3 linked regions of the Aureimonas sp. SA4125 genome follow. The protein of the gene in region 1 binds, or shares a complex with, the protein of each later gene. Links are inferred from orthologs where the notes say so. Each region holds a gene or a part of one and is shown on either strand. Other genes may lie near its edges. The genes, in order: Sa4125_RS10215, eno and pnp.

The links.
Region 2: the proteins of Sa4125_RS10215 (region 1) and eno are in contact, whole or in part, in a solved structure (PDB 2FYM), measured with the Escherichia coli proteins. The link is inferred for Aureimonas sp. SA4125 from one-to-one orthologs.
Region 3: the proteins of Sa4125_RS10215 (region 1) and pnp are in contact, whole or in part, in a cryo-EM structure (PDB 9QH0), measured with the Escherichia coli proteins. The link is inferred for Aureimonas sp. SA4125 from one-to-one orthologs.

What each region holds. Positions count from the first base shown.
Region 1 is NZ_AP025032.1:2,193,720-2,203,659, reverse strand. The notes cover bases 1-3,469. They hold Sa4125_RS10215 (ribonuclease E/G), read left to right. Parts: upstream 1-341; coding sequence 342-3,269; downstream 3,270-3,469. Other genes in these bases: Sa4125_RS10210 (aminotransferase class I/II-fold pyridoxal phosphate-dependent enzyme), read right to left, coding at 3,351-3,469. Outside these bases: more of Sa4125_RS10210, read right to left, coding at 3,470-4,466; Sa4125_RS10205 (M48 family metalloprotease), read left to right, coding at 4,685-6,058; Sa4125_RS10200 (DsbA family protein), read left to right, coding at 6,093-6,848; accB (acetyl-CoA carboxylase biotin carboxyl carrier protein), read left to right, coding at 7,096-7,572; accC (acetyl-CoA carboxylase biotin carboxylase subunit), read left to right, coding at 7,586-8,935; aat (leucyl/phenylalanyl-tRNA--protein transferase), read left to right, coding at 8,943-9,611; Sa4125_RS10180 (DUF2155 domain-containing protein), read right to left, coding at 9,551-9,940. UniProt on the Escherichia coli protein: Endoribonuclease that plays a central role in RNA processing and decay. Required for the maturation of 5S and 16S rRNAs and the majority of tRNAs. Also involved in the degradation of most mRNAs.
Region 2 is NZ_AP025032.1:2,388,741-2,398,020, forward strand. What follows is about bases 3,820-6,628. They hold eno (phosphopyruvate hydratase), read right to left. Parts: upstream 5,959-6,628; coding sequence 4,681-5,958; downstream 3,820-4,680. Other genes in these bases: Sa4125_RS11090 (formate/nitrite transporter family protein), read left to right, coding at 3,820-4,503; Sa4125_RS11100 (VOC family protein), read right to left, coding at 6,048-6,628. Also shown: Sa4125_RS11070 (pyruvate dehydrogenase complex dihydrolipoamide acetyltransferase), read right to left, coding at 1-359; Sa4125_RS11075 (pyruvate dehydrogenase complex E1 component subunit beta), read right to left, coding at 372-1,808; pdhA (pyruvate dehydrogenase (acetyl-transferring) E1 component subunit alpha), read right to left, coding at 1,822-2,766; Sa4125_RS11085 (septum formation initiator family protein), read right to left, coding at 3,061-3,381; more of Sa4125_RS11090, read left to right, coding at 3,607-3,819; more of Sa4125_RS11100, read right to left, coding at 6,629-6,959; Sa4125_RS11105 (CTP synthase), read right to left, coding at 7,225-8,853. UniProt on the Escherichia coli protein: Catalyzes the reversible conversion of 2-phosphoglycerate (2-PG) into phosphoenolpyruvate (PEP). It is essential for the degradation of carbohydrates via glycolysis.
Region 3 is NZ_AP025032.1:4,899,434-4,908,850, forward strand. What follows is about bases 3,104-6,049. They hold pnp (polyribonucleotide nucleotidyltransferase), read left to right. Parts: upstream 3,104-3,486; coding sequence 3,487-5,613; downstream 5,614-6,049. Other genes in these bases: rpsO (30S ribosomal protein S15), read left to right, coding at 3,104-3,170; Sa4125_RS23185 (putative quinol monooxygenase), read left to right, coding at 5,756-6,049. In the rest of the region: Sa4125_RS23155 (hypothetical protein), read left to right, coding at 1-413; tRNA pseudouridine(55) synthase TruB, read left to right, coding at 415-1,401; Sa4125_RS23165 (LysR family transcriptional regulator), read right to left, coding at 1,502-2,383; Sa4125_RS23170 (hypothetical protein), read left to right, coding at 2,475-2,714; more of rpsO, read left to right, coding at 2,901-3,103; more of Sa4125_RS23185, read left to right, coding at 6,050-6,052; Sa4125_RS23190 (DUF2937 family protein), read left to right, coding at 6,278-6,790; enoyl-ACP reductase FabI, read right to left, coding at 6,993-7,841; fabB (beta-ketoacyl-ACP synthase I), read right to left, coding at 7,962-9,179; 3-hydroxyacyl-[acyl-carrier-protein] dehydratase FabA, read right to left, coding at 9,244-9,417. UniProt on the Escherichia coli protein: Involved in mRNA degradation. Catalyzes the phosphorolysis of single-stranded polyribonucleotides processively in the 3'- to 5'-direction. Also involved, along with RNase II, in tRNA processing.

The sequences.
Region 1 (9,940 bases):
GGTGTTTTTGGGTCTTCCACCTCTGTACCATTTCACGTCCGTGGAGAAATCCCGAACGTCCATCTTTCGACGCGCATCCGGCCCGTTATCGAGCGGATTGCGCGAGATTTCATCGGTCGCCCCAGGCGGCCAGTCAGTTACGCAGGTCGCCCCAGCAGTGTCGCCAGCCTCCACCGGATCCCTGACGCTTCAGCCCGAGCCTTATCAGCCTCGGCGCCAGCCATCCTCGAGTGCGAATCGCCGCCGCCCAACGACCTTTGCGGACGCACCTTTCCCCGTATTCCTCATGGCGTCTGACGCCAGGATGCGCGCCGAGGTGAGCGTCCCGGAGAGATTTCGCCATGCCAAACAAGATGCTGATCGATGCGTCGCATCCCGAGGAAACCCGGGTCGTCGTCGTCCGGGGTAACCGGATCGAGGAATTCGACTTCGAATCCGAGCATAAGAAGCAGATCAAGGGCAATATCTACCTCGCCAAGGTGACGCGCGTCGAACCGTCGCTTCAGGCCGCCTTCGTCGAATACGGCGGCAATCGCCACGGTTTCCTGGCCTTCAGCGAGATCCATCCCGACTACTACCAGATCCCGGTCGCGGACCGTCAGGCGCTCGTCGAGGACGAGATGGCCCGCGTCCGCGAGGAAGAAGAAGACGAAGAGCGCAAGATCACCGCGCAGCGTCGCAATCCCCGTCGGCCGGGCGGCGGCAAGTCGATCCGCGCTGCCGAATCGTCGGGCGACGACAGCATTTTCGAGCCGATCGCGGCCGAGGGCGGCGAGCCGGGCGACGAAGAGACGGACGGCGCGCCATCCCTTTCCGAGAATGAGCACGAAGCGCCCGAGCTGATGGGCGACGACGCCGGCGGCGACGAACTCCTCGGCGACGAGTCCGAAGACGAGACGTCCGGTGAGGAAGCCGACGCCGAGGGGCGCCCGGCACGCAGTGCCAGCGGTCGTGGGCGCCGGTCGCGCTCCCGCCGTGGTCACGGCGCCGAGGATGCGCCGGGCGGCGACGATGAAGAGGAAGTCGTCGACGAGATGGGCGCCGAGGACGCGATGGAGGAAGTCCCCGTCCGCGTTCCGCGCGCCCCGCGCAAGCAGTACAAGATCCAGGAAGTCATCAAGCGCCGGCAGATCCTGCTGGTCCAGGTCGTGAAGGAAGAGCGCGGCAACAAGGGCGCGGCTCTCACCACCTATCTCTCGCTCGCCGGCCGCTATTCCGTGCTGATGCCGAACACCGCGCGCGGCGGCGGCATATCGCGCAAGATCACCAACATCGCCGACCGCAAGCGTTTGAAGGAAGTGGCGCGCGAGCTCGAAGTGCCGAAGGGCATGGGCATCATCCTGCGGACCGCGGGCGCGATGCGCACCAAGGCCGAGGTGAAGCGCGACTACGAATATCTGATGCGCCTGTGGGAGACCGTCCGCAGCCTGACGCTCGCCTCGGCGGCGCCGACCCTCGTCTACGAGGAGGGCAGCCTGATCAAGCGCTCGATTCGCGATCTCTACAACAAGGACATCGACCAGATCTGCGTCTCCGGCGAGGAGGGCTACCGCGAGGCCAAGGACTTCATGCGGATGCTGATGCCGAGCCAGTCGAAGGTCGTCCAGGCCTATCGCGACCCCGTGCCGATCTTTGCGCGCGGCGGCATCGAGGCGCAGCTCGACCGCATGCTGCAGCCGCATGTGACGCTGAAGTCGGGCGGCTACATCATCATCAACCAGACCGAGGCGCTCGTCGCCATCGACGTCAATTCGGGCCGGTCGACGCGCGAGCACTCGATCGAGGACACCGCCTACCAGACCAATCTCGAGGCGGCCGAGGAAGTGGCGCGGCAGCTGCGCCTGCGCGATCTCGCGGGCCTCATCGTCATCGACTTCATCGACATGGAAGAGAAGCGCAACAACCGCGCCGTCGAGAAGAAGATGAAGGACTGCCTGAAGGACGATCGCGCCCGCATCCAGATCGGCCATATCTCGCATTTCGGCCTGATGGAGATGAGCCGCCAGCGCATCCGCGCCAGCGTTCTGGAATCCACCACCCGCGTCTGCCCGACCTGCGACGGCGTCGGCCACATCCGGTCCAACTCCTCGCTGGCGCTGCACGTCGTGCGCGCCATCGAGGAGCATGTGCAGAAGCATTCGACGCACGACGTCATCGTCAAGGTGCCGACGGCGACCGCGCTTTACGTCCTCAACGAAAAGCGCCAGACGATCGAGGATCTGGAGCGGGCCAACGGTCTCAGGATCACGATCGAAGCCGACGATTCGCATGGCCACCAGCATGTCGCCATCGAGCAGGGTCCCGAGGCTGTCCGCCGCGAGTACCTGCCGGCGGTCGCCCCTGTCGTCTACGAGGACGAGCCGGAGGATCTCGACTTGGTCGAGGACGTCGAGGAGACCGAAGAGACCGGTTCGGCGACCGCGGTGGTCGACGCACCCGCCGGCGATGCCGACACCGAGGAGAAGACCGACGACCAGCCGCGCCGCAAGCGCCGGCGTCGGCGCCGGCGGGGCGGCAGCGACGCCTCGGATGACGGCCAGGATGCCGGCGATGCTGGCGAGGACGATGGCGGCGACGACGCGTCGGGCGACGACACGGTCGCTACCGACGACGAGGGCGACGCCGAAGAGACAGCAGCGACTCAGGTGACGTCCGACGACGAGAGCTCCGAAGAGGAGCGCGCCCGCAAACGCCGCCGTCGCGGTCGCCGTGGCGGGCGCAAGAATCGCGACGGGGAAACCGAGGGCGTGTCGGCCGGTGCCGATGACCGGACCGAGGGCGAGAACGGCGAAGCCGTGACCTCCGGCGAGGACGGTCCGCTTGAAGCAGGCGCCCTGCCCTTGCCTGAGACGGCGGAAGAGGTCGGTGCGGCCGAGGTAGCCGAGCTGCCGTTCGAGGCTTCCCCTGAGCCCGTCCGCAACCCCTGGGACAGCGCTCCGGCGACCGAGGCTGAGCACGAACAGCCGACTGCCGAGCCCACCGCCGTGGCCGAGGTCGCACCTGTTTCGGACGAGCCGGCTGGGGCTGAGGTGGCTCCGGTTGCGGCGGTCTTGGAACCCGTGACCGAGGCTCCGGCGCTGCTGGAGGCGGAAACTGCAGCGGGCGAGACCCGCGTGACCGACGAGGCTGCCGCGCCCGTCGAGGAGGCTGCCGCGCCCGCCGAGCCGGCGGTTCGCTCGGAGCCGGCCGTCACCTCCAGCCGCGGCAGCGAACAGGCCGAGCCTGGAGCCAAGCGCACCGGCTGGTGGGCGCGCCGCAGCTTCTTCTAGAATCAGGCGGCCGCAACACGCACAGGACATCACGAAGGGCGGGGATCATTCCCCGCCCTTCGTCGTTGCCGGCAGCAGGCATCAGCCATTCTGATCGAGAAAGTCCGCCATCCGATCGGTCGCCTCGATCAGCGACGGGGTGCTGCAGGCGTAGGACAGGCGGACGAAGCGCTCGCCGCGGCGGACATCGAAATCGCCGCCGGGCGTCAGCGCGACGTGGCTGTTTTCGAGCAGCGCGCGGGCAAAGTGCGTCGACGTCCCCGCCCCTTCCGGCACGGCGGCATAGGCGTAGAAGGCGCCGTCGATCGGGGCGATCGCGCTGAAGCCCATTTCCGGCAGCCGCCGCATCAGGATGTCGCGATTCGCCGCGTAGCCGTCGCGGACAAGCGCCATCTCCTCGACCGCGTCCATCGCCGCGACGGCCGCGACCTGCGACAGTTCCGGCGCCGAGATGTAGAGGCTCTGCCCGATCCGCTCCGCGGCCCGCATCAAGGGCTCCGGCAGAACCAGCCAGCCGACACGCCAACCGGTCATGCAGTAGAGTTTCGAGAACGAATTGACGACGATCGGGCTGTCGGAAAACTCGAGGGCAGAGGCTTCCTTCGGGCCGTAGACGAGGCCGTGATAGATCTCGTCGGAGATGAAGGTGATGGCTTGCTCGTCGCAGAATTCGACCAGGCGCTGCAGTTCGCCGCGCGGCGTCACGGTTCCGGTCGGGTTGGCGGGACTGGCGATCAGCACGCCGTCGAGCCTGCCCCGAGCGTGCTCGAAAGCGAGGCGCTCGGTGTCCAGGATATAGCCATCGGCGGCGTCGACCTCGATCTCGACCGGGACGAGGCCGAGGGCGCGAATGATGTTGCGATACGCTGGATAGCCGGGCGCCGCGATGGCGATGCGCTGGCCGGGATCGAAGGCGGCGAGGAAGGCGAGGTTGAAGCCGGCCGAGGAGCCCGTGGTCACCATGATGCGCTCGGGCGCGACGGCCCGGCCATAGGTGTCGAAATAGTGATGGCCAATGCGCTGGCGCAGGTCTGCACGCCCCAATGCGTCGGTATAACCGACGCGGCCATGGTCCAGCATCCGCCGTGCCGCGGCGATGGCCGCGCGGGGCGCCGGGGCTGCGGGCTGGCCGACCGCCAGCGAGATCACTCTGTCGCCGCGGGCGATCATCCGGTTTGCCTCCGACAAGACGTCCATGGCACGGAACGGCTCGACGGCCGAGCGGGCCGAAGTCTTGACGGTGATGATCTTTGACACTGTGATACTCCTAGAACGGCGCATTCTGCGGCACAGGGCGTGTCGCATGCCGCACGGCGCGGGTCAGGCCGGGATAGCCTCACATTTGCCGGATTGAAAAGGATTGGGATGTCGACGCGAATCCGACCGACCATCTTGAGAAGGACAGAATAAGGCCGATGATCGCTCGCCTCCAGACCCGACTTGTCTGTCTCCTTATCGCCTGCGTGATGGTTCCCTCCAATACGTTGGCCGCGGGGCCCGTCGGTCGCGGAGTTCCGGTGGTCCGGGACGCGGAGATCGAGGGACTGGTCGCTGAATACACGCAGCCGATCCTGAAGGCGGCGGGGCTTTCCCGCTCCGGGGTCGAGGTGATTCTCGTCAACAGCCCCGAGTTCAACGCCTTCGTCTCCGGTCGGCGCATCTTCATCAACACCGGCACGATCGTCGGCTCCGAGACGCCGAACGAGCTGGTCGGCGTGATCGCGCACGAGATCGGCCATCTGGCCGGTGGCCACCAACTGCGGCTGCGCGAGCAGATGGAGCAGGCGCAGAGGATCGCCCTGATCGCAGGCCTTCTGGGCGCCGGTGTCGCCGTGGCAGGCGCTGCGACCGGGTCTTCCAACGCGGCGCGGGCGGGCTCAGGCCTTGCGGTTGGCGGCGGTACGGCAGCGCTGCGCGGGCTTCAGGCCTATCAGAGGTCCGAAGAGACCACGGCCGACCGCTCGGCGCTGGTCTATCTCGAAAAGGCCGGCCAGTCCGGCAAGGGATTGATCCAGAGTTTTGAGGGGTTGGAACGGGCCAATCTCCTCTCGGGCGTCTCGCCGCGGCGCTACATCACCTCCCATCCCGCTCCCCGCGACCGCATCGTGCGGCTCCAGGATCTCGCACGCCAGAGTCCCTACTACGACCGCAAGGACGATCCGGCCTTGCAATTGCGCCATGATCTGGCCCGCGCGAAGATCGCGGCCTATGGCGAGGGCGCGGGTGCCGTCAGGCGGATGTTCTCGAAGGATTCGCGGGGTCTTGCCGCAACCTATGGCGAGGCGATTTCCGCCCATCTTTCGGGCTCGCCGGCGATCGCGCTGCAGAAGATCGACGCCCTGATCGCCAAGGATCCGAAAAGCCCCTGGTTTCACGAAATCCGCGGCGAGATCCTGATGGAGGCCGGCAAGGCCAAGGAGGCGGCCGTCGCCTTTACCCGCGCTGCCAAGCTCGACCCGACGAAGTCCGGTCTTCTCCAGGCCTCGATCGGCCAGGCCATGGTCACCGGGGGCGATGCCGACGACATGAAAAACGCCATCGCCATCATCAAGAAAGGGCTGCAGTCGGACCCTTCGAATGCCAGCGGCTATCGATTCCTGGCTATGGCCTACGGGCGAATAGGCGATGATGCCTCGGCCGAACTCGCGATGGCGGAGGCTCACTGGCAGGCCGGGGCCCTCCTCGACGCACGGATCTTCGCCGCACGGGCGCAAATGAAGCTGAAACCCGGGTCGCCGCAGTGGCTGCAAGCCCAGGACATCATTTCCACCAAGAGCTCATCGAAGTGACCGTGAGATTTCCGGTCCAAAAAGGAACGCCATCTTGATTCGAAAGTCTCTCCTCGCCGCGACGGCCGCAGCCTTGGCCCTGGCTTCCCCCGTCCCGGCGATGGCCCTCACCGCGGGCGAAAAGACCGACATCGAAGCCGTGGTCCGGGACTATCTCATCCGCAATCCGGAGGTGCTGCTCGAGGCGATGGACGCCCTGCAGGCCAAGCGACAGGTCCAGGAACTGGCCGAGCAGAAGGAAGCGATCGCGCTGGCCGGTCCGAATCTTTTCGCAACGCCGGCCGGCACGGTCTTCGGCAATCCGCAGGGAGACGTGACGATCGTCGAGTTCTTCGACTACAATTGCGGCTACTGCAAAAAGGCAATGACCGACATGCAGGCGCTGGTGGAGGCCGATCCGAAGCTCCGATTCGTCCTGAAGGAAGTTCCGGTCCTCGGCCCCCAGTCGATGGAGGCGAGCCAGGTCAGCCTGGCCTTCAGGCATGTCGCGCCGGAGCGCTATGTCGATTTCCACATGAAGCTCCTCGGGCTGAAGGGCGTCGCAAACGCCGACAGCGCCCTTACCGTCGCCGAGGAGCTCGGGGTCGACGAAGCGGCCATCCGCACGGCAATGACGTCGCCGGAGGTCGAGGAAACGCTGAAGGAGGATGCGCGCATCGCCGAGCTTCTGAAGATCACCGGCACGCCCTCCTACGTCCTTGCCAACGAGGTGGTGCCCGGCGCCATCGGCATGGAGGGCTTGGCCGAGAAGATCGCCAACGTCCGCAGTTGTGGTAAGACCGCCTGCTGAAGGCTTTACCGCGCGGCCGATCTTTCGGCTTTTCGAAGCGGGCGGCTCGGTCTATACACGGCCGATCTTGCCGCTGTCCGCGTGTCGGCGCGTCGACATCGGTTCTCATCAAGAGTTTCGTCATCGTAGGCTGGTAGCGATCGCGTAACGGCACGGCCTGGGCAGGCGCCTCTTCGATGCGGGCCCGTGAATGCGTTCGGGTCCGCCCGCAGTCCCCCGGCAGTCCGGCCAGGTTCAAAGGTAAAGCATGTCCACCAAAGACAACATCATCGACCGCGGCCTTGTTCGCGAGCTGGCCGATATCCTGAACGACACGGATCTGACCGAGATCGAAGTCGAGCAGGGTACGCTGCGCGTGCGCGTCTGCCGCCAGAAGGAATTCGGCGGCTATCCCGCCCAGATGCACATGGCACCCTTTCCGCAGCAGGCAGGCTACGCGCCGGACATGCAGTCGGCCCCGCCTGCGGCGGTGGTGGCAACCGGCCCCGAGGTTGGCAGCGTGCCCTCGCCCATGGTCGGCACGGTCTATCTCGCCTCGGGACCCGACGCCAAGCCTTTCGTCGAGATCGGCCAGACGGTCGTCGAGGGCGAGACGCTCCTGATCATCGAGGCGATGAAGACCATGAATCAGATCCCGGCCCCGCGTGCCGGCAAGGTCAAGAAGATCCTCGTCGACAATGCCCAACCGGTCGAGTACGGCGAACCGCTCGTCGTCATCGGCTGAGGCGAGAAGCACGATGTTCAAGAAAATCCTGATCGCCAATCGCGGCGAGATCGCCCTCAGGGTACTGCGCGCCTGCAAGGAACTCGGCATCCCGACGGTCGCCGTGCATTCGACGGCCGACAACGCCGCCATGCATGTCCGCCTTGCCGACGAGAGCGTCTGCATCGGCCCGCCGCCGTCGCGCGACAGCTATCTGAACATTCCGCAGATCCTGGCGGCCTGCGAGATCACCGGCGCCGACGCGGTGCACCCAGGCTACGGCTTCCTGTCGGAAAACTCGCGCTTCGCCGACATTCTGGACGCGCACAAGATCACCTTCATCGGCCCGACCGCCGAGCATATCCGGATCATGGGCGACAAGATCGAGGCCAAGCGCACGGCCAAGCGCCTTGGCATCCCTGTCGTGCCGGGCTCGCCCGGCGCCGTCACCGACGACGTCGAGGCGGCGAAGATCGCCAAGGAGATCGGTTTTCCCGTCATCGTGAAGGCTTCCGCCGGCGGCGGCGGACGCGGCATGAAGGTGGCGCGCACCGCCGAGGATCTGTCGCTGGCACTTGCCACCGCTCGCACGGAAGCGGGTTCAGCCTTCGGCGACGACGCGGTCTATATCGAGAAGTACCTGGAGAAGCCCCGGCATATCGAGGTGCAGGTGTTCGGCGATGGCGCCGGCAATGCCATCCATCTCGGCGAGCGCGACTGCTCGCTGCAGCGCCGTCACCAGAAAGTCTGGGAAGAGGCGCGTTCGCCCGCCCTCTCCGACGCTCAGCGCGACAGCATCGGCATGATCTGCGCCAATGCCATGAGCCAGCTGTCCTACCGCGGCGCCGGTACGATCGAGTTCCTCTACGAGAACGGGGAATTCTACTTCATCGAGATGAACACGCGGCTGCAGGTCGAGCATCCCGTGACGGAGGCGATCACCGGGCTTGATCTCGTGCACGAGCAGATCCGCGTCGCCGCCGGGGTCGGCCTGTCGCTGAAGCAGTCGGAAGTGGTCTTTTCGGGACACGCCATCGAATGCCGCATCAATGCCGAGGATCCAGCGACGTTCGCCCCCTCGCCCGGCACCATCACCCACTACCACACACCGGGCGGCCTCGGCGTGCGCGTCGATTCGGGCATCTACCAGGGCTATGTCATCCCGCCCTTCTACGACAGCCTGATCGGCAAGCTCATCGTCTCCGGCCGGACCCGGCAGGAATGCATGATGCGGCTGCGCCGTGCCCTCGACGAGATCGTCGTCGATGGCGTCAAGACGACGCTGCCGCTGTTCCGCGACCTCGTCGACAATGCCGACATTGCCGCCGGCAACTACGACATCCACTGGCTGGAGAAGTACCTGGCCGACAAGCAGCCGCACTGAGCCGGCCATGGCCAGGCGACGGGACCAGCGCTTCGAGATCACGCCGGGGATCCTGCTGAAGGCCTATGCCTGCGGGATCTTTCCCATGGCCGAGAATGCCGACGATCCGGGACTGTTCTGGATCGATCCGGAAGAGCGGGGCATCATCCCGCTCGACAGCTTTCACGTGTCGCGCAGCCTGAGGAAGACGATCCGCCGCGGCACGTTCGAGATGCGCTACGACAGCGCCTTCCCGGCCGTCATCGACGCCTGCGCCGAGCCGGCGCCGGGCCGGGCGAACACCTGGATCAACGCCGAGATCCGCAAGCTGTACCTGCAGCTTTTTCAGAACGGGAATGCGCACTCGGTCGAAGCCTGGCGCGACGGCCATCTCGTCGGCGGGCTCTACGGCGTCAGCCTCGGGGGCGCGTTTTTCGGCGAGAGCATGTTTTCGCGCGAGACCGACGCCTCGAAAGTGTCGCTGGCCTTTCTCGTCGAACGCTTGCGTCTTGGGGGATACCGCCTGCTCGACGCACAGTTCATCACCAGCCATCTTGCCCAGTTCGGCGCGGTCGAGATCTCGCGCGCGGACTATCACGAAAGGCTCGAAGAGGCGGTCGCCCTGCCCGCGACCTTCTATCCGGCGGGCGGGGGCACGGCCGAATCGCTCTTGCAGCCGGTCAGCCAGACGTCATAGACCGGGTGCTCGACGGCGTTGAGGCCGGGTGAGTCGGCAAACATCCAACCGGTAAAGATGCGCCTGATCTGGCGGTCCAGGGTGATCTCGTCCACCTCGGTGAAACCGTCGGTCTGCGGCGGCACGCTGGGCGGGCTGGTATAGCAGACGCGCGGCGTCACCTGCAGGGCACCGAACTGCACCGTTTCGTCGATATAGACATCGAAGGACGTAATCCGCCCGGTGATCTTGTCGAGACCGGAAAACTCGGCGACCTTGTTCTTCACGCGCTCTGCAGGCGGAGCGGGCGTCGCCGCGCCCTCGCCGGGCGCAGGAGCGTCGCTGGGCGC
Region 2 (9,280 bases), 190 kb from region 1 along the record:
GCAGCGGCAGGCTCGGCCGGCTTGGCGGCAGGGGCCGCTTCCGCCTCCGGAGCGGTCGCGGCGTCGTCGGCCTTCGGATCGGCCGCGATGGCGCCCTCGGCAGCCGACGCATCCTCGCCTTCGGCCGTGAGGATGGCGATCACGGCATTGACCTTCACGCCCTCGGTGCCGGCGGCGACGAGGATCTTCGTGACCGTGCCCTCGTCGACGGCCTCGACCTCCATCGTCGCCTTGTCGGTCTCGATCTCGGCGATGACGTCACCCGAGGAGACCTTGTCGCCCTCCTTGACCAGCCATTTCGCGAGGGTGCCCTCCTCCATCGTCGGGGAAAGGGCCGGCATCGTCACATTGATCGGCATCGGGCTCTTCCCTTAATCGCGGTAGCAGACGGCTTTCACCGCATCGATGACGTCCTGGACGGTCGGCAGCGCCAGCTTTTCCAAGTTGGCGGCATAGGGCATCGGCACGTCCTTGCCGGTGACCTTGAGAACCGGCGCGTCGAGATGGTCGAAGGCGCGTTCCATCAGCTCGGAAGCGATATGCGAGCCGATCGAGGACTGCGGCCAGCCCTGCTCGACGGTGACGCAGCGGTTGGTCTTCTGGACGGACCGCACCACCGTCTCGATGTCCATCGGCCGGATCGTCCGGAGATCGATGATCTCGCAGTCGATGCCGTCCTTCGCCAGTTCCTCGGCGGCGGCGATCGCGTAGGTCATGCCGATCGAGAAGGAGACGATGGTGACGTCGCGACCCTTGCGGTGGATGCGCGCCTTGCCGATCGGCACGGTCCAGTCGTCGCCCTTCGGCACCTCGAAGCTCTGGCCGTAGAGAATCTCGTTCTCGAGGAAGACGACCGGGTTCGGGTCGCGGATCGCCGATTTCAGGAGGCCCTTGGCATCGGCCGCCGAATAGGGCGTGACGACCTTGAGGCCGGGGATCTGGCCGTACCAGGCGGTGAAGTCCTGGCTGTGCTGGGCGCCGACGCGCGCGGCGGCGCCGTTCGGGCCGCGGAACACGATCGGGCAGCCCATCTGGCCGCCGGCCATGTAGAGCGTCTTGGCGGCGGAGTTGATGATCTGGTCGATCGCCTGCATGGCGAAGTTGAAGGTCATGAACTCGACGATCGGCCGAAGGCCGGCGAAGGCCGCACCGACGCCGAGGCCGGCAAAGCCGTGCTCGGTGATCGGCGTGTCGACGACGCGGCGCGGGCCGAACTCTTCCAGGAGGCCCTGGCTGATCTTGTAGGCGCCCTGGTATTCCGCGACTTCCTCGCCCATCAGGAACACCGCGTCCTCGCGGCGCATCTCCTCGGCCATGGCGTCGCGCAGTGCCTCGCGCACGGTGGTCGTCACCATTTCCGTGCCGGCCGGATAGTCCGGCGCGCTGTCGTCGGGCTCGGGATTGGCCCTGGCGGCGGCAGGCACCTTCGTGCCCTCCGATTCCGACTGGGCCTTTTCGCCGGAAGCTTCGGACGGTGCAGGCTTGGTCGGTGCGTCCTGGGTTGGCTCCTCCCTAGGGCCAGCTGCAGGTGTAGCAGAGGCGCCATCCATCGCCGCGGCGTCCTCGCCTTCGGCGAGCAGGATGGCGATGACGGCATTCACCTTCACGCCTTCGGTGCCGGCGGGAACGACGATCTTGCCGATCGTGCCCTCGTCGACGGCCTCGACTTCCATGGTCGCCTTGTCGGTCTCGATCTCGGCGATGACATCGCCGGCGGCAACGCTGTCGCCTTCCTGCTTCAGCCATTTCGAGAGCGTGCCCTCCTCCATCGTCGGAGACAAAGCGGGCATCAGAATATTGGTCGGCATGTGCCCGGTTCCTCTACTTCGTCGCCTGGGGCGCGATGTCGGCGTAAATATCGGTCCACAGCTCGGACGGATCGGGCTCGCGGTCGTTCTGGGCGTAATCGGCGGCATCGGCGACGATGTCGCGGACGTTCTTGTCCATCGCCTTCAGCTCGTCGTCGGACAGACCGTGCGCCTCGATCAGCCGCTGCTTCACCTGTTCGATCGGGTCGTGGTCCGAGCGCATCTTCTGCACCTCGTCGCGCGACCGGTATTTCGCCGGATCGGACATGGAATGGCCGCGGTAGCGGTAGGTCATCATTTCGAGGATAATGGGACCTGCGCCCGAGCGACAGTGCGCCGCGGCCAGGTCGCCGGCGGCCTTGACGGCGCGCACGTCCATGCCGTCGACCTGGATGCCCGGAATCTTGAAGGACAGGCCGCGATGGGCGAAATTCGTCTCGGCCGAGGCGCGGCTGACCGATGTGCCCATGGCGTAGCGGTTGTTCTCGATGATGTAGACGACCGGCAGCTTCCACAGCGAGGCCATGTTGAAGCTCTCGTAGACCTGGCCCTGGTTGGAAGCGCCGTCGCCGAAATAGGTGAGCGAGATCGAGTCGTTGCCGTTGTAGCGGTTGGCGAAGGCCAGGCCGGTGCCGATCGACACCTGCGCCCCGACGATGCCGTGGCCGCCGTAGAACTTCTTCTCCTTGGAGAACATGTGCATCGAGCCGCCCTTGCCGCGCGAATAGCCGCCGCGGCGTCCGGTGAGCTCGGCCATGACGCCGCGCGATTCCATGCCGGTCGCCAGCATGTGACCATGGTCACGATAGCCGGTGATGACCTGGTCGCCTTCCTTCAGCGCCATCTGCATGCCGACGACGACCGCTTCCTGGCCGATGTAGAGATGGCAGAAGCCGCCGATGAAGCCCATGCCGTAGAGCTGGCCGGCCTTTTCCTCGAATCGCCGGATGAGCAGCATGTCGCGATAGGCGGTCAGCTCCTCCTCGCGCGAGAACTCGCTCGGCGCCGGCGCATCGAATTGTTCGAGGGTGCGCACGACTTCTGCCGCGCCGTCAGGAGCGGCAGCGTCTGCGGCCTCGACGAACTTCTTCTGCTTGATGGTCGCCATCGCGCCCTCCGATCAGCAATGCACCCGGCTGGATGCAAATTTTGCCGGAGTATATGCGGGCACGAGAGCAGAGCAAGCGACGCACAGAAATACACCAGATTTCAGTTAAAATGCTGCTTCGCAGCAATTTTAACCTATTACTGGTTACTTAGCGAAGGACCGCATGATGGTGACTTCGTCCGGGGCAGTATAGCCCAAGAGCCGACGGGCACTCTCGTCGATCATGTCGCGCTCGAGCGTGCCGTCGTGGAGTAGCTGGACGCGGCGTTCGAGCTTCTCGCGCCGCTCGAGGAGCTTCTCGTAGCGCGCTGTCCCCGCCGCGAGGTCGGCCGTCAGGATATCCTTCGAACCGATGCCATATTTTCCGCTCTGCGCGTGGAAGGCGAAATAGGCAAGGAAGCTCAGCGTGATCGCGGGCACGATCAGGCGGCCCATCTTCGAGTTTCTGTGCTGTCTGGTGCGCATCGGTCTCTCCATCCCGCCATGTTGCCAGCGGAGCTTTAAGGCCGGGTTAAGCCTGTCGCGTCGTCGCGACGGGAAGCGCCCGGGGAACTTCGCATGCGTTGAACCGCTCTTTTGACGACGGCGCCGAATCCCGAGCGGCGACATCATTCAAGGCGCCTGCCGATGCCCAATCCTCACGATGACGCCTTCCGGTCCGAAGCGACAGCTGCGATCGAGGCACCCGCTTTGCCGTTGCGAAGACCGCCCGATACCGGCGAGACGCTGTCGGATTATTTCGCCTTCGAGGAGATCTTCGCGCGTGTCCTTGGCACTGCCGATCACGAGCTCGCGGCGTCGAGCAAGTTCCTGTTCTGGAGTGGGCTTGCGGCCGGGCTGGCGCTCGGCCTGACCTTCCTGGCAAAAGTCATCTTCACCCATCATGCCGGAGAGGCGAGCCCCGGCATTCTCGGCAATCTTCTCTATCCCATCGGTTTCATCGTCATCGTCATCGGCCGCTACCAGCTCTTCACCGAAAACACGCTGACGCCCGTGGCTCTGGTTCTCACCAAGCTGGCCAGCCTGGCCAATCTGCTTCGCCTATGGCTGGTGGTGTTTGCCGCCAACATGATCGGCGCGATGATCGACGCGGCCATCGTCGCCTACGCCGAGGTGCTTGAGACGGATGCCCTGAATGTCGCCGTGGAGATGGGACACCATGCGCTCGGGACATCGTGGCTGGGGCTCTTCTCGAAGGCCCTGATCGCCGGCGGAGTCGTCGCCTCGATGGTCTGGTTGATCCATGCCGCGCGCGACACCATGGCCCGCATCACCATCGTCTGGATGCTGATGTATTTTATCGGCGTCGGCGGCTTCTTCCACGTCGTCACGTCGTCCGTCGAGGTCTTCTTCCTCGCCTTCCGGGGCGAAACCTCGTTCTGGGCCCTGTGGCCGCAGTTCATCCTGCCGGTCTTCCTGGGTAACACGCTCGGCGGCATAGGCTTTGTCGCGATCGTCAATTACGTCCAGTTCGGCGAACTCGAGAGCAGCAGCTCGTTGCAGCGTTATGGCGACCGGCTGACCTGGCGGGAATGGATTTTCGGGCGGTCACGGGTGTTTGGCGACGAAAGAGCGCGTGTGGAGTGAATCTGGTCGAGGAAGAAAGCATCCGGGAGAATCCTGACTGCCGAGTGTGATGGTGTGGCCGACCTCCGTGCCGCTTACTCTGGATCTCCCCCGCTTCGTGCGAGGGAGATCAAGTCAGGCCGATGATGCTCCCCCGGCCCTCACAATCGAGAGGCTGATGCCAGCGTCTCCCGCCGTTCAGCGACGGCGCAGGATCGAGCGACCGGCATAGGCCGCCTGGTCGCCGAGTTCTTCCTCGATGCGCAGGAGCTGGTTGTATTTCGCCAGCCGGTCCGAGCGGGCGAGCGAGCCGGTCTTGATCTGTCCGCAGTTCGTGGCGACGGCGAGGTCGGCGATGGTCGAATCCTCGGTCTCGCCGGAGCGGTGCGACATCACCGCGGTGTAGCCGGCACGGTGGGCGACGCTGACGGCATCGAGCGTCTCGGTCAGGGTGCCGATCTGGTTGACCTTGACCAGGATCGAATTTGCGACGCCGAGCTCGATCCCGCGGCGAAGCCGGTCGGAATTGGTGACGAACAGATCGTCGCCGACCAGCTGGCAGGAAGCGCCGATCTGCTCGGTCAGGGCCTTCCAGCCATCCCAGTCGTCCTCGGCCATGCCGTCCTCGATCGAGATGATCGGGTAGGCGGCGGCCAGCTCGCCGTAATAGGCGGCCATCTCGGTGGGCGACAGCTTGCGGCCTTCGCCGGCCAGATCATAGACGCCGTCCTTGAAGAACTCGGTCGAGGCCGGATCGAGCGCGAGGAAGATGTCCTCGCCCGCCTTGTAGCCGGCCGTGTCGATCGCCTGCATCACGAAGTCGAGGGCTTCCTTGGCGGAGCCGAGATTGGGCGCGAAACCGCCCTCGTCGCCGACATTGGTGTTGTGGCCGGCATTCTTCAGCATCTTCTTCAGCGTGTGGAAGACTTCCGCGCCCATCCGCAGCCCTTCCGAGAAGGTCTCGGCGCCGACGGGCATGATCATGAATTCCTGGAAGTCGATCGGGTTGTCGGCGTGGGCGCCGCCGTTGATGATGTTCATCATCGGCACCGGCAGGAGATGCGCCGACGCGCCGCCGACGTAGCGGTAGAGCGGCAGGCCCGAGGAATCGGCCGCGGCCTTGGCGACCGCGAGCGAGACGCCGAGGATGGCGTTGGCGCCGAGCCGGCTCTTGTTGGCGGTGCCGTCGAGCTCGATCAGGATCTGGTCGATGCGCATCTGGCTCTCGGCCTCGAGACCGCCCAGCGCCTCGAAGATCTCGCCGTTGACGGCATCGACCGCGGCGAGCACGCCCTTGCCCATGTAGCGCTCGTCTCCGTCACGCAGTTCCATCGCCTCGTGCGCGCCGGTCGAGGCGCCTGAAGGAACGGCGGCGCGGCCCATGGAGCCGTCTTCGAGGATGACGTCGACCTCGACCGTCGGATTGCCCCGGCTGTCCAGAATTTCCCGTCCGATGATGTCGATGATCGCGGTCATGGCCCACTCCTCTGCTGACGCGTTGGAAGCCTCTTAGACCAGACCTGCGACGGATTGAACTCGTTTCGCGAAATTCCGCGGGCTAGCGGTCAGGCCGCGGCCTCGAAGGCAAGGAAGGGGCCGCCTGCGTCCGCGAGCGGGATGACGAGACGCTCGTCCTTGTGCCGAAAGCTCATACCCGCCTGCCGCGCCCGCTCCTCGACCGGACCGGTCGCGGGAACCGTCAGAACCACGCCCTCGAGGCGCAGGCCACGCTCGGCGCCCCGAATGGCACCGTAGCGTTCGGCGAGCGTCGACCGCATCAGCACCTCGAACTGGACGTTCGCCGCGCCGAGACCGGTCTGGTCATCCTCTCTCGCCACAGGGGTATGGCCACTGGCCGCCTGCAGCAGCGCGACGAAATCGGCAGGGTGTGGCTCCGAGAGGACGAGCCGCGCCATGCCGGTCACGCCATTGGCATGGACCGTCAGCGCCGATCGATCGCCCGGCCTCGCCAAAGCCTGGCAGCAGAAAAAGAAGAGGTCGGGCACCCGCCGGTCGTTCGCGAAGGCGAGACGAAACCCGAGCTCGCGCCTTGCGCCATCTGGCGCCTCGAATATTCGCGCGAACTGGAAGACGTCGCCGTCGGCAAGTCCGGAGGCCCGAAAGGCGCGCCAGTCCGCCTCGGCATCGTCCGATGCGAAGGCGATGCCGGAAAAGCCCGGCGCGCCGCGCCGGAACCGGAAGGCGCCATCGCGAGAGACGAAGACGGCGCCGCCCTGCCCGGCTTCGGCATAGGCCGCGGGATCGCCGATAGCGAGCGGCTCCAGATAGGTGCCGTCGGCGAAGAAGACGCAGGCGTTTTCGGTCCCGAAGGGATGCGCGGCGTTTGGGGCGACGGTAAAGCCGAGGGTGTCGAAGAAGGTGCGCGAAGCATCCAGCGAAGTGACGGGCATGACGATGTGGTCGATGCGACGAGCCGGAGGACCGGCCCCCTGCGTCTGAGCTCTCTCGCCGTTCATCTGCGCAACCTCTTTTTCCAGCCTCGCACCCGGCCGCTGGCCCCGCGGCCCAGCGACTCACGCAGATGCGCACGTGTCGGCTGCTTCTTCTCCCCACCGGAGAGAAATGACCGGCAGGTCGATGAGGGGGGCCGGAGGCGACGACGCGACAGCTCTTCAGTGTGCAATGGCGGGTCTTGCGGCCCGCTCCCCGCTCCCGTCTCGCTGGAGGGGAGAAGAAAAAGCGTTGCCGTTGGCCCGCGACACGGCACTTCGCGACGATCCGTCAGACCAGCCGCGACTGCTCCAGTGCCGCGGCGATGAAGCTTCGGAACAGCGGGTGCGGCTCGAAGGGGCGCGACTTCAGCTCCGGGTGATACTGCACGCCGATGAACCAGGGATGGTCGGGAAACTCGACCGTCTCCGGCAGCAGGCCGTCCGGCGACATGCCGGCGAAGATCATGCCGGCCGCTTCCAGGCGCTCGCGGTAGGCGCGGTTCACCTCGTAGCGGTGGCGATGGCGTTCGGTGATGTCGGTCGCGCCGTAGATCTCGGCGATGCGGGATCCCGGTGCGAGATCGGCGTGATATGAGCCGAGCCGCATCGTGCCGCCGAGATCGCCTTCGCGCGCCCGCTGCTCCAGCTCGTTGCCGCGCATCCATTCGGTCATCAGGCCGACCAGCGGTTCGTTCGTCGGGCCGAACTCGGTCGAATCGGCGTCCGCGATGCCGGCCAGCGACCGCGCGGCCTCGATGACGGCCATCTGCATGCCGAAACAGATGCCGAAATACGGCACGGCATGTTCGCGGGCGAATTTCGCCGCCAGTATCTTGCCCTCGGCACCGCGCTCGCCGAAGCCGCCGGGAACAAGGATTCCGTTCACGCGGTCGAGATAGGGCGTCGGGTCCTCGGCCTCGAAGACCTCGGAGGAGATCCAGTCGAGCTTCACGCGCACCTTGTTGGCAATGCCACCGTGCTGCAGGGCCTCGGTCAGCGATTTGTACGCATCCTTGAGGCCGGTGTACTTTCCGACGATGGCGATGGTGACCTCGCCCTCGGGATTGTGGATGCCGAGCGAGATCTGCTTCCAGCGATCGAGCTTGGGCTTGGGCGCCGGATCGATCCCGAAGGCGGCGAGAACCTCGGTATCGAGGCCCTCGTGATGGTAGGCGATCGGCACGTCGTAGATCGTCGCCACGTCCAGCGCCTGGATCACCGCGCTCTCGCGGACATTGCAGAAGAGGCTCATCTTGCGACGCTCCTCGACCGGGATCGGCCGGTCGGCGCGCACGAGAAGGATGTCGGGCTGGATGCCGATCGAGCGCAGCTCCTTCACCGAATGCTGCGTCGGCTTGGTCTTCAGCTCGCCGGCGGTGGCGATATAGGGCATCAGCGTCAGGTGGATGTAGATCGCACCGTTGCGGGGCAGATCGTTGCCGAGCTGGCGGATCGCCTCCATGAACGGCATGGCCTCGATGTCGCCGACCGTGCCACCGATCTCGCAGAGGACGAAGTCGAACTCCTCGTTGCCGTCGAGGACGAAATCCTTGATCGCGTCGGTGACGTGAGGAATGACCTGGACCGTCGCGCCGAGATAGTCGCCGCGCCGCTCGCGGGCGATGATGTCCTTGTAGATCCGCCCGGTGGTGATGTTGTCCTGCCGGTTGGCCGGACGGCCGGTAAAGCGCTCGTAATGGCCGAGGTCGAGGTCGGTCTCCGCGCCGTCATCGGTGACGAAGACCTCGCCATGCTGCGTCGGGCTCATCGTGCCCGGATCGACGTTCAGATAGGGATCGAGCTTGCGCAGGCGCACGCGGTAGCCGCGTGCCTGCAGGAGAGCCCCGAGGGCCGCCGAAGCGATGCCTTTTCCAAGGGATGAGACCACGCCGCCGGTGATGAAGATATATCGCGCCATGGGGCTTCCAGTTAACTGCTGTGGGTCGATTCGGCCAGTCCGTATCCGGCCGCAAAATGAAACAGGGCGCTTGGAGCGCCCTGCTGGTTACCTGTCGCTCGGGTCCGGCCCTACTGGACCGGCCTCGCCTGCCCGGCCGGCGACGTTGCGGGGGACGTCGCGTCACCCGAGCCGCCATTGCCTGTCGCCGGTGCGGACGGCGCCAGTTCGGCAGGAGCGGCATCCGGCGACGGCGTTTCCGCGGGCGACGTGGCCGCATCCGGAACCGCGGCGTCCGGCGCCGTCGCTTCCGGCTGCACCACCGGCGAGGCGCCGGTGACCGGTGCCGTGCCGGCCGGCGCCGTCGCTGGCAAGTCGCTCGGTGCCGCCGGCGCCGCAGCGGGCGCGTCGGCTCCAACCGCAGGCGTCTCAGCACCCGGTGTCGCGG
Region 3 (9,417 bases), 2.7 Mb from region 1 along the record:
GCTACCAGCTGTACGTGAATGCCCGCTCCATGGACTCCGACGACGCCCGCGCGCTCGTCACCATGATCGAGGAATCGGGCCTGCCCTATTCGCTCGACCGCTCGCTGCGCACGCCTGATCCGATCTCGACCAAGGTCGCCGAGATCGCCTATTCCGCCGAAGCCACGAAGGCGATGGAAGAGGCGATCCGCAACGAGCTGCCGCCGATGGCCGCTCTCGATCCGATGCTGATCCAGGCGCTCGGCGACGATTACGGCCCGCACAATTCCTCCACCACCTTTGCCGGCCGGATCTCGGCCGAGCGCATGATGCAGCGCGGCTATCAGAAGGTCGGGCGCAAGCAGAAGCTGCCCGCCGATTGCCGCGCCAAGACCGCGGAAGTCATGGTGAAGCGCTCGGAGGCGACCGAGTAGCATGACACCACGACGCGGCAAGAAGCCGAAGGGCCGGCCGGTTTCCGGCTGGGTGATCTTCGACAAGCCGAGAGGCATGGGATCGACCGAGGCGGTCTCGAAGATCAAATGGCTGTACTTCGCCCAGAAGGCGGGTCACGCGGGAACGCTGGACCCGCTGGCCTCCGGCATGCTGCCGATCGCGCTCGGCGATGCGACGAAGACCGTTCCCTACGTGATGGATGGCCGCAAGGTCTATCAGTTCACGGTGAAATGGGGCGTCGAGACGACCACCGACGACACCGAGGGCACGGCCGTGAACGTTTCCGACGCAAGGCCCAGCCGGGCCGACGTCGACGCGATCATGGCACGCTATACCGGCGAGATCAGTCAGGTGCCGCCGCAGTTTTCGGCGATCAAGATCGACGGCAACCGGGCCTATGACTTGGCCCGCGAGGGCGAGGTGTTCGAGATCGCCGCCCGCACCGTCACGGTCCACAGTCTCGATCTCGTCGAGATGGCCGAGGACACGACGGTCTTCGAGGCCGAATGCGGCAAGGGCACCTATGTCCGCTCGATCGCCCGCGACATGGGACGCGATCTCGGCTGCTTCGGCCACATCGTCGATCTCCGGCGCATCGTCGTCGGCTCCTTCGACGAAGAGGACATGGTGACGCTCGCCGATCTCGAAATGGCGGCCGACGAAGGCCGCGAGACGCTGACAGAGGAAGAGGTCGAGGCCGGTGCCAAGCCGCGCGTCGTCGATTTCTCCGGCCTCGACGAATATGTTCTCGATCCCGCGCTCGCCCTCGGCGATCTCTACGAGGTGCCGCTCACCGACGAGCAGGCGGGCAGGGTGCGCTCCGGCAATCCCGTGCTGCTGCGCGGCCGCGACGCACCCGCCTCCTGCGAGGAAGCCTACGCCACCGGCGGCGGTCGCCTCGTGGCGCTCGGCGCCGTCGAGGAGGGCGAGTTTCGGCCGAAGCGGGTGTTCGGCGGCCGGGGCTGATCGCAAGGCGGCCGTTGAAGCCGGCTGACTTCGCGGCATCAGCGGTATAGGCGGGTGTCAGCCAAGCTTGGCAACCGCCCGAGCGGGCGACCAGGGTTGGTCACTCGAAGGTGCGTTGCGCGAAGGCTCCGCGAATGGCCTCGGCCATGCCGTCGACGACCGCTCCGGTAGCCATGGAGTTGCGCAACAATCCGACCGATGAGCTGTCGACGATGCCGAAACCGTCGCCTTCGGTCAGCTCGCGGCACTTCGGCGGAATCTGGCTGCGACAGAGCGGCGCAATGGCAAGGCCCGACGTGACCGCAGCCTGCAGGGGGCTGCATGTGTCGGCGGTATAGGCCGCGCGAAACCGGATGCCGGCGCGGTCGAGCGAGTTGAGCGCGACCGCCCGGCACCAGCCCTGCGTCGCGTTCAGCGCCACCGGCACCGGGTCCTGTTCGTGAACACAGTGGACGGTGGAGGTGACCCAGACGGTCGGGTCAGTGGCGAGCCATTCCGCAGATCCTGTGCCGGCTTCTTCGAAGACCACGGCCAGTTCGAGCCCCTCCGCCGCGACGGCCTGGCGGTTGGCGGCCGAACTGGCATAGCTGACCGTCACTTCGACCAGCGGATGGCGCTTGGCGAAGGCGCCGAGCGCCTGCGGCAGGATGGTGTGGCTGTACTCTTCCGGCATGCCGATCCGCACCGGCCCGTTGAGCGGGCGGCTGCGCATGGCCGCGGACGTCTCGTCGAGAAGGGCGATGATGCGCCGGGCGTTGGGCAGCAGATATTCCGCCGCCGCCGTGCCGACCACGCCGCGCGGTCCGCGGGTGAAGAGCGGCGCTCCGACAAGTCCCTCGAGGCGTTTGACCTGCAGGCTGACGGCTGACTGCGTTCGACCGACGGCCTCGCCCGCCTTGGTGAAATTTCCCGCATCGTTGATGGCGAGGAAGGTGCGCAGAAGTTCGCTGTCCAGCGTCACGGCATGTCTCGCGATCGGCATGAGGAATTCTCATAGAAAATGGCGGAATAACTCGTTTGTCAAATGTTGGCTTCGGATCGAAGAAAGGGCGGTGCTCACAGGAGATGCCGAGATGTCCGAAATCCCCCCGAAGCGCCGCCTGGGCTGGTCGAAAAGCCTGTGGATCGCCATCGGCCGGCGATGGGCGACCAGACGGATGGAACGCGCGCGGCGAGCCGCCTTCGCGCAGTTGCTGGCGCGGCGGGACGACCGGATGCTGCGCGATATCGGAATCGATCGCTGCGGCGTGGAGCGACTTTCCTGCGGCTGTTGGACGGGAGACCGGCGGGAGGGCGATCCGTGGTGGGAGTGAAGGGTGCCTGCCGATTGTGAGGGGATCGGTCCCTTCCGGCACCAGACTGGCATTCCCCGCAAAATTGGACTATACCCCGCCCAGCGCCGACGGGCTTTTGGCCCTGTCCACGCGCTTCCATGGCCCAGGCTGGACGACATCCCTGCCTCGGGCGACCCAGAACCCATCATCAGAAAGGGCTAGACGATGTCGATCACGCCTGAGCGTAAAGCTGAAGTCATCAAGGAATTCGCGACCAAGGAAGGCGACAGCGGCTCGCCGGAAGTCCAGGTCGCGCTGCTCTCCGAGCGCATCAACAACCTGACCGACCATTTCAAGTCGCACAAGAAGGACAACCACTCGCGTCGTGGCCTTCTGCGCATGGTCGCCACCCGCCGCAGCCTGCTCGATTACCTGAAGCGCGTGGAAGAGCCGCGCTACACCGCGCTCGTCGCGCGCCTCGGCCTGCGCCGCTAGTATCCACTGCCCGGCGGGCGTCCCGAGGACGATCCCGCCGGTTCTCTATCAGGAGCTTCGCCTTTTCGGGCGAGGCCCTGCCCCGTCCGGCGGCCGAAAGGCGGCCGGGATGAACCGAAACGGTCATGGGGCAGGATTGCCGGAGGCTTCCCGGCATGGTCCGCGACGGCAAAGCCGTTCGGGCGCGATCGTGCCGAGAGGGACAGCCCTTTCCCGAAGCCTCCCGTCGTCTTGCCCATGACACGCTTCTGACAAGCGAATGCGACCGCGCAAGGCCCTCCGGCCGGCCGCGGCGCCCACCAAAGGCACACATCCAATGTTCAATACGCACAAAGTCGAGATCGAGTGGGCGGGCCGTACCCTCACTCTGGAAACCGGCAAGATCGCCCGCCAGGCCGACGGCGCGGTGCTCGCCACCTACGGCGAGACCGTCGTTCTGGCCACTGTCGTGTCCGAGAAGAAGCCCAAGGTCGGCTTCGACTTCTTCCCGCTGACCGTCAACTACCAGGAAAAGACCTTTGCCGCCGGCAAGATCCCGGGCGGCTTCTTCAAGCGCGAGGGCCGTCCGTCCGAGAAGGAGACGCTGACCTCGCGCCTCATCGACCGGCCGATCCGTCCGCTGTTCGCCGCCGGCTACAAGAACGACACCCAGGTCGTCCTCACCGTCCTGCAGCATGACCTCGAGAACGATCCCGACATGGTCGCGCTCGTCGCCGCCTCGGCCGCGCTGACGCTGTCGGGCGTGCCCTTCATGGGCCCGATCGGCGGCGCCCGCGTCGGCTACATCAACGGCGAGTTCAAGCTGAACCCGCATGTCGACGAAATGCCGGAGTCCGAGCTCGACCTCGTCGTCGCCGGCACGCACGACGCCGTCCTCATGGTGGAATCGGAAGCCCATGAGCTGTCCGAGGACATCATGCTCGGCGCCGTCATGTTCGGCCACCGTGGCCTGCAGCCGGTGATCGACGCGATCATCCAGCTGGCCGAGCACGCCGCCAAGGAGCCGCGCGAGCACGTCACCGCCGACAATTCCGGCCTCGAGAAGGACATGCTCGCCCTCGTCGAAGGCGAGCTGCGCGATGCGTACAAGAACACCGACAAGATGGCCCGCTACGCCGCCGTCGACGCGGTGAAGGCGAAGGTGATGGCGCATTTCCTGCCCGAGGGCCAGGATCCGAAGGCGCCGAAGGAAGTCGTCGGCGCGGTGTTCAAGGACCTGCAGGCGAAGATCGTCCGCTGGAACATCCTCGACACCGGCAGCCGCATCGACGGCCGTGATCTCTCGACGGTCCGCCAGATCGTCGCCGAGGCCGGCATCCTGCCGCGCACCCACGGCTCGGCGCTGTTCACCCGCGGCGAGACCCAGGCGCTCGTCGTCGCCACGCTCGGCACCGGCGAGGACGAGCAGTTCGTCGACGCCCTGACCGGGACCTACAAGGAGAGCTTCCTCCTCCACTACAACTTTCCTCCCTATTCGGTCGGCGAGACCGGCCGCATGGGTTCGCCCGGCCGCCGCGAAATCGGCCATGGCAAGCTCGCCTGGCGCGCCATTCGCCCGATGCTGCCCGGCAAGGAAGCCTTCCCCTACACGATCCGCGCCGTCTCCGAGGTGACCGAGTCCAACGGCTCGTCCTCGATGGCGACCGTCTGCGGCACGTCGCTGGCGCTGATGGACGCGGGCGTGCCGCTCGGCCGTCCGGTCGCGGGCATCGCCATGGGCCTGATCAAGGAAGACGAGCGCTTCGCCGTCCTCTCGGACATCCTCGGTGACGAGGATCATCTCGGCGACATGGACTTCAAGGTCGCCGGTACCTCCGAAGGCATCACCTCGCTGCAGATGGACATCAAGATCCAGGGCATCACCGAGGAGATCATGAAGGTCGCCCTCAACCAGGCCAAGGGCGGTCGCCTGACCATCCTCGACGAGATGGCCAAGGCCCTGTCGACCAACCGCGCCGAGCTCGGCGAGTTCGCGCCGCGCATCGAGGTGATGATGGTGCCGACCGACAAGATCCGCGACGTCATCGGCTCGGGCGGCAAGGTCATCCGCGAGATCGTCGAGAAGACGGGCGCCAAGATCAACATCGAGGACGACGGCACCGTCAAGATCGCCTCGTCCTCGGCCAAGGAGATCGAAGCGGCGCGGAAGTGGATCCACTCCATCGTCGCCGAGCCGGAAGTCGGCGTGATCTACGAGGGCACGGTGGTGAAGACCGTCGAGTTCGGCGCCTTCGTCAACTTCTTCGGCTCGCGCGACGGTCTCGTGCACATCTCGCAGCTGGGCGCCGAGCGCGTCTCCAAGACGACCGACGTCGTCAAGGAAGGCCAGAAGGTCTGGGTCAAGCTGATGGGCTTCGACGAGCGCGGCAAGGTCCGCCTGTCGATGAAGGTCGTCGACCAGGCCACCGGCGAAGAGATCAAGGGCGGCGAAGAGGCCGCGTAAGCGTCCTTTCTCCCGCATGTTCGATCGAGGCGCGCTCCGCAAGGGGCGCGCCTTTTTTCATGCGCCCGCTGGACGCGGGGCCCCCGGGCACGGCATGAAGGGCACGCGCTGCGGAAGCTTCGGGCGCAAGGGGAGGAACACATTGATTTACTTGATCGCGACACTGAAGATCCGGCCCGGCTCGCAGGCGGCCGTCGTCGCCGCGGCGACGCCATGCATTCACGCCACCCGGCTGGAACCGGGATGCCTGCGCTACGATCTTCTCGCCAGCGTGCTGGACCCGGAGACCCTCGTCTTCGTCGAGCAATGGGAGACGCGCGAAGCGCTGGCGAAGCACTTCACCATGCCGCATCTGCTCGCCTGGCGCGAAGGCCTTGCCCCACACAAGCTGGAGGGGCGGATCGAGGTCGTCCATCCCGAGCGCGTGGAGCAGCTCTGAAGCCCCTGGGGAGCGATATCGATGGCGGCGGCCGTCCGGCGGTGAGCGTTATCGCACGGGGCCACCGCCTTTCTTCCGTCCCGTCGACATGCCAGGCTGACGGGGCCAGGCTGACGGGGATCGAGAAGGACGGGGCATGATGATCCCGGATGAAACCGTGCGCCTCCGCGAGAAGACGACCTTCTGCCCTAAACCGACACCGTCGCAAGCATGGACACGGCCGGCATGAGCGCGCTGCTGATCCGCGTCGTCGCGGCACTTTTCTTCGGCGGTCTGGTGAGCCAGGCCAGCGAACTGACCCAGCAATATCTGCAGCGCCTGGGTGGGGCCGTGGATGCCCTGGCGAGCGTCGTCGAGCGTTTCGATGCGAGCGCGGCGACGGCGGGACTGTCGCGGGAGTCGGCCGTGGCCCGTTTGCGCGAGGCTTCAGACAGCTTCGTCGCGCGCCAGGGAGAGGATGCTGCGACGACCATCGCTCGGTATGCACAGTTGCGGCAGCGCTACGACATCCTGACGCGCAATCCGCCGCTGCTGCGGCCGTTCCTGGCGCTCGGCGACCCGGACGGGGCTCTGCTGCGCCGGACTCTCGGTGATTTTCGCCCGGCACTGCCGGTGACGGGCGACGGTCTGTTCCTCACCATTGCCGGCTTTGCCGGTGGCTGGGCGGCCGGTGCCGGAATCGCCGGGGCTATCGGCATGCGCCGCCGCCGCGCCGCACGCCGGGGGCCTTCGGCCTAGGGCGCCCGGCTAAAAAGCCGGACCCGGTTTTCGCACTATCCGGCGCGGCAGACTGAATCCCAGCCTCTCGGGTGATCTCGGCAATCGCCCGAACTCTCGCGGCAGTGATTATCCAGCGATATGCGGGGCATGACTGCCCAAGCGATATGCGGGGCATGACTGCCCCACGGGCACAGGAAGGCCGGCGGCGCGGCGCTGCCCGCTATTTCGCCGCCTGCGCTGCCGTCTCGTCGTCGACGATCGCGGCGCGGCGCTCCTGGATCTTCAACTCGTCGAGCGAGGGCATCGACATGATGCTGTAGCCGGAATCGACGTAGTGGATCTCGCCGGTGACGCCATTGGCGAGGTCCGACAGGAGATAGAGGATCGAGCCGCCGACCTCGTCGACCGAGACGCTGCGTCGGAGCGGCGCGTTCTTGCGCTGGTAGTTCAGCATCAGCCGCGCATCCGAGACGCCGGCGCCGGCAAGCGTCCTCACCGGGCCCGCCGAGACGGCATTGACGCGGATGTTGCGCGGGCCGTAGTCGGCGGCGAGATAGCGCACCGAGGCCTCCAGCGCCGCCTTGGCGACGCCCATGACGTTATAGTTCGGCATGACGCGGGTGGCGCCGCCATAGGTCAGCGTCAAAAGCGAGCCGCCCGAGGTCATAATGTCGGTGGCCCGCCGGGTGATCTCGGTAAAGGAGAAGCAGGAGATCAGCATGGTGCGGGCGAAGTTGTCGCGGCTCGTGTCGGCGTAGAGGCCCTTCAGCTCGTTCTTGTCGGAGAAAGCGAGGGCGTGGACGAGGAAGTCGATCGTGCCCCATTCGGCCTTCAGCGTCTCGAACACCCTGTCGACCGAGGCGATGTCCTCGACGTCGCAGTCGAGGAGGATCGTCGAGCCGATCTCCGCGGCGAGCGGTCTCACCCGCTTGCCGAACGCCTCGCCCTGATAGGTCAGCGCGATTTCCGCGCCTTGGGCGGACAGCGCCTTGGCGGCGCCCCAGGCGATGGAATTGTGGTTGGCGACACCCATAACGAGGCCGCGCTTGCCCTTCATCAGATCGCCCATCGAGCATTCCCTTCGCTAGTCTCGTCCGTCACATCGCCGTGTCTTGGCGACAGGCGATAGCATATCGGGCAAGCTGCTGATGACACGTGATGTTTCGCCCTATTACAGTCAGGGACGCGATCAGTCGTCCACTTTGCGGAAAACCAGCGTTGCATTCGTGCCGCCGAATCCGAACGAATTGGAGAGGACGGTCCGAAGACCGGCCTTGTCGACGCGCTCCCTGACGATCGGAAGGTCGGCAAATTCCGGATCGATCTCGTCGATATGCGCCGACTTCACGATGAAGTCGTTCTGCATCATCAGGATCGAGTAGATCGCCTCCTGCACGCCGGTGGCCCCGAGCGAATGGCCGGTCAGGGATTTTGTCGCCGAGATCTTTGGGATCTTGGCCCCGAAAACCTCGCGGATGGCCTGGATCTCCATCTTGTCGCCGACCGGCGTCGAGGTGGCGTGCGGGTTGATGTAGTCGATCTCGGTGTCGACGGTCTCGAGCGCCATGCGCATGCAGCGCGCCGCGCCCTCGCCGGACGGGGCGACCATGTCGTGGCCGTCCGAGGTCGCGCCGTAGCCGACGATCTCGGCGAGGATCTTGGCGCCGCGCGCCTTGGCGTGCTCGTATTCCTCGAGCACCAGGACGCCCGCACCGCCGGCGATGACGAAGCCGTCGCGGTCCTTGTCATAGGCGCGGCTGGCCTCGCTCGGCTTGTCGTTGAAGTCCGACGACATGGCACCCATCGCGTCGAAGAGGTTCGACATGGTCCAGTCGAGATCCTCCGACCCGCCGGCGAAGATGATGTCCTGCTTGCCGATCTGGATCGTCTCGTAGGCATTGCCGATGCAGTGGTTCGACGTCGCGCAGGCCGAAGAGATCGAGTAGTTGACGCCCTTGATCTTGAACTGGGTGGCGAGCACGGCCGAGGCGGTCGAGCTCATCGCCTTCGGCACGGCTGTCGGACCGATGCGCCGGGGGCCACTTTTCTCGGTGATCGCGGCAGCCTCGACGATCATGCGGGTCGACGGTCCGCCCGAGCCCATGATGATGCCGGTGCGCGGATTGACGATGTCGGACTCTTCGAGGCCGGAATCCTTGATCGCCTGCTCCATGGCGATGTAGTTCCAGGCCGTGCCCTTGCTCATGAAGCGCGCGGTGCGCCGGTCGAGCACGGCGAAGGGATCGAGCTTCGGCTCGCCCTGCACCTGGCATTTGAAGCCATGGCTGGCATAGTCCTCGGCGAAGGAGACGCCGGAGCGGGCCTCCATCAGCGACTCCAGGACCTCTTCGATATCGTTGCCGATCGACGACACGATCCCCATTCCGGTGACCACGACACGTCTCATCGCATTTCCTCCAAACTTGTCCTGCCCCGCATCCGCCGCCGGCGGGGCTCGGCACGCCAGAAGCCTATTCGCTGACGGGCTCTTCGTCCGAGAACAGCCCGACGCGCAGGCTGCTGGCGGTGTAGATGACCTCGCCGTCGGCCTTCATCCAGCCCTCGGCGATGCCGAGCTTCAGGCGCGAGCGCATGACGCGCTTGAACTCGACGCCGTATTCCACGAGCTTGACCTTCGGTGTCAC